Regions from separate parts of the Sphingomonas sp. AC411 genome, predicted to be linked through region 1. Evidence: riboswitches for the same ligand, from Rfam matches in the RefSeq annotation. Region 1 holds a riboswitch; the other holds the start of a gene.
The links. Region 1 has a riboswitch for cobalamin ahead of AC0IX7_RS06350 (HoxN/HupN/NixA family nickel/cobalt transporter). Riboswitches for the same ligand answer to the same signal wherever they lie in the genome.

Region 1 (3,403 bases):
CAACGAGGAAACGTCGACGCCGTGGGTCCGCTACACCTACGGATCGCTCGTGACGCCTACCACCACGTATGAGGTCAACGCGAAAACCGGCGAGCGCCGCGTCCTCAAGGTCGCCCCGGTGCCGGGATACGACCCCGCAAAATACGTCACCGAACGCGTCTGGGCGCCCGCGCGAGACGGCACGCGGATCCCTGTCTCGCTGGTCTACGCCAAGGGCACCAAGCGCGACGGCACCGCGCCGCTCTTCCAATACGCCTATGGCAGCTACGGCATCTCGAGCGACCCGGCCGTCGATCCGGGCCGGATCGGCCTGCTCGATCGCGGCGTGGTCTACGCGATCGCGCATATCCGTGGCGGGCAGGAGATGGGCCGCGGCTGGTATGACGATGGGCACCTGCTCAACAAGAAGAACAGCTTCACCGACTTCATCGACGTCACCCGCTATCTCGTCGCGCAGAAATACGCCGCGAAGGATCGCGTCGCGGCGATGGGCGGCAGCGCAGGCGGGCTGCTGATGGGCGGCGTCGCGAACATGGCGCCGCAGGATTACAAGCTGATCATCGCGCAGGTGCCGTTCGTCGATGTCGTCACGACGATGCTCGACGCGTCGATCCCGCTGACCACGTTCGAGTACGACGAGTGGGGCAACCCCGCGCAGAAGGCGTCGTACGACTATATGCTGAGCTATTCGCCGTACGACAACGTCAAGGCGAAGGCGTATCCGGCGCTGTATGTCGGCACCGGACTATGGGACAGCCAGGTGCAATATTACGAGCCGACCAAATGGGTCGCCAAGCTCCGCGAACTGAAGACCGACACCACTTCGCTGCTGTTCCGGGTGAACATGGAGGCGGGGCATGGCGGCAAGTCCGGCCGGTTCGAGCGTTATCGCCAGAATTCGGAGTGGCAGGCGTTCATGCTGCAACAGCTCGGCGTCGCGAAATAGCACGCCCGTTGGCACGCCCGTTGGCACGCGACTGAAAGCAGGGTACCGATCGCGCGGGATGCGGCTTCCAGCCGTTTCCCGTGATCGCGTCGGTGCCCGGAAGGGCTTGATTGGGAATGCGGTGCGGACGGTTCGCCGTCCTATGCCGCGGCTGTCCCTGCAACTGTAAGCGGCGAGCGAGACGCACGAGCCCTCTCCGCGAGGGCAGCCACTGGGCCGCAAAGCCTGGGAAGGCGTGCATCGAGCAACGACCCGCGAGCCAGGAGACCTGCCGGCGTCTGGTCGCTCTTGTCCCGGTCCAGGGGTGGCCGAGGCACGGTGAACGCCGCCTGCGTGACACTGGCTGAGCGACGACCATGTGGCGGGGGCCGCATCGGCGTCGTGCGTCGGCCGCTCATGGCGTCCGGTCGTCGTATGTCCCGGCCGTTCGCGGCAGGCCCCGGTCCTCGTCGGACGCTGCGGGGTTTGTGCATGACGACTTCAACATTCGAAAGACCGGCGCGGGTTTCGACTCGCAAGCGCATCGGCTGGCTGTTCGCAGGCCTGATCGCGGCCAATATCGCCGCCTGGGGCTGGGCATTCTCGCTGTTCCACGCGCAACCCTCATGCTCGGCACGGCGTTGCTAGCCTGGGGATTGGGCCTGCGCCACGCAGTGGACGCGGACCACATCGCCGCGATCGACAACGTGACCCGCAAGCTGATGCAGGACGGCCAGCGCCCGATCGCCGTCGGCTTCTGGTTCGCGATCGGCCACTCCGGGATCGTGCTGATCGCCGCCGTCGCGATCGCGCTCACCGCCAGCGCGCTGTCGCAGTTCGAGGCGTTCAAGCAGGTCGGCGGCGTGGTCGCGACGATGATCTCTGCGCTGTTCCTTTTCACGATCGCCGCGATGAACCTCATCATCCTGCGCTCGGTCTGGCGCACCTTCGGCCACGTCCGCGGCGGCGGCACCTATGTCGAGGAGGATCTCGACCTGCTGCTCGGCAGTCGCGGCCTGCTCGCGCGGCTGTTCCGCCCGATGTTCCGGCTGGTGACCCGAAGCTGGCACATGGCCCCACTCGGCTTCCTGTTCGGCCTCGGCTTCGATACTGCCACCGAAGTCGCGATCCTCGGCCTTTCCGCGAGCCAGGCCGCCGACGGTCTCTCGATCGGCACGGTGCTCGTCCTCCCGGTGCTGTTCGCGACCGGCATGGCACTAATCGATACCGCGGACGGCGTCGTCATGCTCGGCGCGTACGAATGGGCGTTCGTGAAGCCGATCCGCAAACTCTATTACAACATCACCATCACGCTGATCTCCGCCATCGTCGCGATCGCGATCGGCGGCATCGAGACGCTCGCGCTGCTCGGGGCAAAGCTCGGCCTGACCGGTGGCATCTGGGATCTGGCAGCCGCACTCGGCGAGAACTTCAACGGCCTCGGCTTCGCGATCATCGGCCTGTTCGTGCTGTGCTGGGTCCTGAGCTTCGCCATCTACCGCTGGAAACGCTTCGACGAAATCGAAGTCGTGCACGGGTAGCTCGCTCCGTCCTCTCGATCCTCCCCCGCCAGGGGAGGTGGCTGGCACTCGCCAGACGGAGGGGGAGGACGGCGACCCCGTAGGTTCCGTGTCCTCCCCTCCGTCACCTGCGGTGCCACCTCCCCTGGCGGGGGAGGATGTCGGAAAAGCGATATGCGAATTGGCACGCCCCCGGAATTCCTCTAACCCCATCCGCGAGGCTCGGTTTCACCGAACCTCACAGATCGCGCCGGTGCCCGGAAGGGCTTGAATGGGAATGCGGTGCGGGAGGATGTCCTCCCAATGCCGCGGCTGTCCCTGCAACTGTAAGCGGTGAGCGAGACGCACATGCCCTTCGTTTCGGAGGGCAGCCACTGGGGAAACCTGGGAAGGCGTACGTCGAGCCTCGACCCGCGAGCCAGGAGACCTGCCAGCGCAATGGTCGCTCTTGCTACGATCCAGGGGATGGTCGCGGCACGGTACCTCCGTCTGAGCGACGAACGCGTGCGGCCGTCCGGTCGTGCGCGCGTATGCTTGCAGGAGAATACCAATGCCCGATCTTTCCCCCAATCTGGCCAAGGTCCCCGTCACTATCGTCACCGGCTTTCTCGGTGCCGGCAAGACGACGCTCATCAGCCACCTGATCCGCAACGCGAACGGCCGTCGCCTCGCGGTCGTGGTCAACGAATTCGGCACGCTCGGCATCGACGGCGACATTCTCAAGGGCTGCGCGATCCCCGATTGCCCGGCCGAAAACGTCGTCGAGCTGGCCAATGGCTGCATCTGCTGCACCGTCGCGGACGACTTCATCCCGACCGTCGAAACGCTGCTCGCACTCGACCCGCGCCCCGATCACATCCTGATCGAGACGTCCGGCCTCGCACTGCCCAAGCCGCTGCTGAAGGCATTCGACTGGCCCGCGATCCGCTCGCGCATCACCGTCGACGGCGTCATCGCG
Region 2 (3,403 bases), 2.3 Mb from region 1:
TTGACGCTGGCGGTCTGCTTCGGGCGACGCGCGAGGTCGTTGCCGAAATTGGCGCCGATCGCGCGGTTCTCGGTGTGGATATAGCTGTAGTTGGCGGTCAGCGTCAGCGCATCGACCGGACGCAGCGCGAGCGTAAACTCGACGCCGTCCGCTTCGGCACGCGCGACATTGTCGTACACGCCGAACGGGCGATCGACGCAGATCGAACCGGCCGTCGCCTGCTCCGTCGGGCTGCAATTGCGGAAGTCGATCTGGTTGCGCGTGCGGCGGTTGAAATACGTCACTCCCGCGCGGACCCGGTCGCCGAGAAACGCCTGCTCGATGCCGATATCGAAGTTCCGTGCGGTCTCGGGATCGAGGTCGCGGTTCCCGTAGGCGGAAAAGAGCTGGTACAAGGTCGGCGCCTTGAAGCCTTCGCCATAGCTGGCGCGGATGGTGGTACCGGTGCGCAACGCCAGCGCCGCATTTGCGCCGAACGTCGTGTGGCTGCCGAAATCCTCATGGTCGTCGTTGCGCACGCCGCCGGTGATCGTGAGGATGTCGAGCGGCTTGACGATCAGCTGGCCATAGACGCTGGTGATGCCGGTATCCGCGAAGGTGAAGCCGTCGTTGAAGCGGCTGTTCTCGCGCTCGACGCCCGCGACGACGCGGACCTCGTCGAGCGGACGGAAATCGCCCTGATATTCATAGCGTTCGCTGCGACCGCGGCCGATGAACGACACGTCGCCGCCGGGCTGCGAGAAATTGTCGCGGTTGATGTCGGCGATCGTGAACGCGACGCGGTTGTTGAACCGGCCGTCGGCGAAGTTCGCGTGCAGGCCGGCATAGCCGTAGAGTTCCTGCGTGGTCCCATAGGCAAGGCTGTCCGCGACCACGAAGGTTTCCGGATTGAAACCATCGTCGATCTCGACCTTGCTGTCCGCGAAATAGCCGCGCAGATCGAGACCGATCCCGGGCGCGAACTCGACACCCAGCCGTCCGGTGGCGCCATATTGGCGATAGCCGTCGCGCTCGGTACCGCTGGCCGCGGACGAAATGCCGTCGGTCTTCAGATAGCCGCCGGTCAGCGAGCCCGACACCGGTCCGGACTTGCCCGACACGCCCGCGCTCGCGAACATGCTGTCGGCATAGCCATATTCGGCGTTGGCGCGCGCCTGCATGCCTTCGGTCGGTGCGGCGGTGATGATGTTGACGACGCCACCGATCGCCTGGCTGCCCCATGGCACCGAGTTCGGCCCGCGCAACACTTCGATCCTCTCGACCGAACTCGATAGGAGGTTACCGAAATCGAAACCGCCGCCAGTCGAGGCGGGATCGTTGACGCGTACTCGTCGATCACGACCAGGGTCTGGTCGGATTCGGCACCGCGGATCCGCACGCCGGTCAGCGCGCCGAGCGTGCCGTTGCGCGTGACGGTGACGCCGGGCGTGGTTGCGAGCAGATCGGATACAACGACGGTCTGGCGGCGTTCGATCTCGGCGCGGTCGATCACGGTCACCGCCTGCCCGATCTCGCTCGCTGGCTGTGCGACGCGGCTCGCGGTGACGACGACTTCGGGGGCGTCGGTATCGGGGATGTCCTGCGCGTAGGCCGGCACTGCGATCACCGCGGCGCTCAGGAGCAGGAAGAATTTCGTCATGGGCACGTCCTGGCAGAACCGCCCACGACCATTCGGGGACGGCAGACGTCCTCGCTCGAGGAAACCCGGCTGCACCGGAGCACTCGTCCGCGCCGGACACCCGCCCGCGCAGTGGATCGACCGTGAGAGGCAGGTCTCCTGGCTTCCGGGTCACCGCCTCCACCCCGCCTTCCCGGGCCGGAACCCAGTGGCATAATCGGGGTGGCCGCTATCCGGTCACAGTTGCGGGTACAGCGCCGGTCTTGCGGATTTGGATCCTGACGACCCGGCCCGCGCACCGACTTCCCTTTGATCCCGTCGCCGGGAACCCTTCACAAGGGTGGCATTAGTCGCGCGCCATGCACGGGTCAACGCGGGCCTACTGATCCTCTCCCTGGCGGGGGAGGATCGTTCGGACTCACCGCCCGCCGTAGCGCAGCCCGACCCAGATCGTCCGCGGTGTCGCGCGCTCGACGATGTTGGCGCCGCTGATCCCCGCCTCGACGCGCTCGTCGAACAGGTTCTCCCCCGCACCTCCGCGACCAACGAGCGCATGATCGGCAGCGCCGCGTAGGCATCGAGCATCGTCGCGGCCCCAAGCACCCGCGTATTCTGGTCGTCGTCGAACTGCCGCCCGATATGCCGCACGGTCAGCGACAGCGCCGCCGCGTCCTGCCGCCAGTCGACCGTTCCCGACACCTGGTCGCGCGGGGTCTGCGCCGGCCGCAAGCCGTCCAAAGCGGCGGTGATCCCCGAACCCTCGACCTTCGAGTTCGTGTGCGACCACGATGCTTGCACGCCCAGCGGACCCGGCCGATACGACGCATCCAGTTCGAAGCCATGCGCGCGGATCGCATCGAGATTCTGGCGGACGCGGTAGGTGGCGACCCCCGGCAGCACCTGCGGCGGGTTGGTCGTCGTGACGTTGGCTATCGCGTTCTTCAGCCGGTTGTAGAAATAGGTCGCGGCGATGCTCACGCCCGGCGCAGGCGTCAGCGTGACGCCACCTTCGACCCCGGTCAGCCGCTCCGGCGACAACAACGCATTCGCCGCGGTCGCGTCGTTGCCAACCCGGAACGGGCGGTACAGTTCGTTGAGCGTCGGCAGGCGCCACCCGCGATACCCGGCGACACGCAGCGTGATCGTCTCGATCGGCTGGTATGCCACGCCCGCCCGCCCGGTCGTCTCGCTGCCGTCGCGGTCTGCATAGCGCAGGTCGGTCAGCGCCGCGCCGGTCGCCAGCGGGCGCTCGGACAGATAGCCGCCGTCGATCGACCACCAGTCGACCCGTCCTCCAAGACTGAACGTGAAGTCGCCCGCGACCAGGCTCCCATCGGCGAACACGCCGGTCGTCGTCGTACTCCCGCCAGCCTCGCGCCGTCGCGTGGGCGCTGCGTTGACGAACGTATAGAGTTCCTGCGTCTTGCCGCTCACGTCGCGGATATCCGCCCCCAACCTGAGCGTGATGCTCTCGCCTAGCGGCGGCGCGATCTCGATCCGCCCGCCAAGCCCGGTGGCTGGCGTATTATACTGGTTCAGCGACTGGATCGCGGTCGTCCGCGCGGCATTGATGCTGTTGAAGCTGCTCGCGAACGCGCGCGTCTGCAGATACGCCAGCGCCGAATAGCCCCACGCGCCCCGCCCGATCAGCCGGATGCTCGCGTCGGCCCCCTCGCTTGTGTTGGCGGTGAAGTCGCTTCCGCGGTCGCGCGTGTCGGTGAACGCGCTCGCATTCATCTGCAATTCGGTCTTCGCGTCGATCCCGACGACGGTCCGCAGCGCACC

Region 2: linked by a shared signal. The riboswitch ahead of AC0IX7_RS18350 (TonB-dependent receptor) and the one ahead of AC0IX7_RS06350 (HoxN/HupN/NixA family nickel/cobalt transporter) in region 1 are both predicted to bind cobalamin.

What each region holds. Positions count from the first base shown of each region.
Region 1 covers NZ_CEEDAQ010000001.1:1,234,864-1,238,266, reverse strand. The annotation lists gene AC0IX7_RS06355 (S9 family peptidase) at 1-946, shown strand, start outside; cobalamin riboswitch at 1,020-1,236, shown strand; partial or broken gene AC0IX7_RS06350 (HoxN/HupN/NixA family nickel/cobalt transporter) at 1,418-2,466, shown strand; cobalamin riboswitch at 2,680-2,894, shown strand; gene cobW (cobalamin biosynthesis protein CobW) at 2,996-3,403, shown strand, end outside.
Region 2 covers NZ_CEEDAQ010000001.1:3,571,782-3,575,184, reverse strand. The annotation lists gene AC0IX7_RS18355 (TonB-dependent receptor plug domain-containing protein) at 1-1,244, opposite strand, end outside; partial or broken gene AC0IX7_RS18350 (TonB-dependent receptor) at 1,254-1,639, opposite strand; cobalamin riboswitch at 1,751-1,966, opposite strand; partial or broken gene AC0IX7_RS18345 (TonB-dependent receptor) at 2,240-3,403, opposite strand, start outside.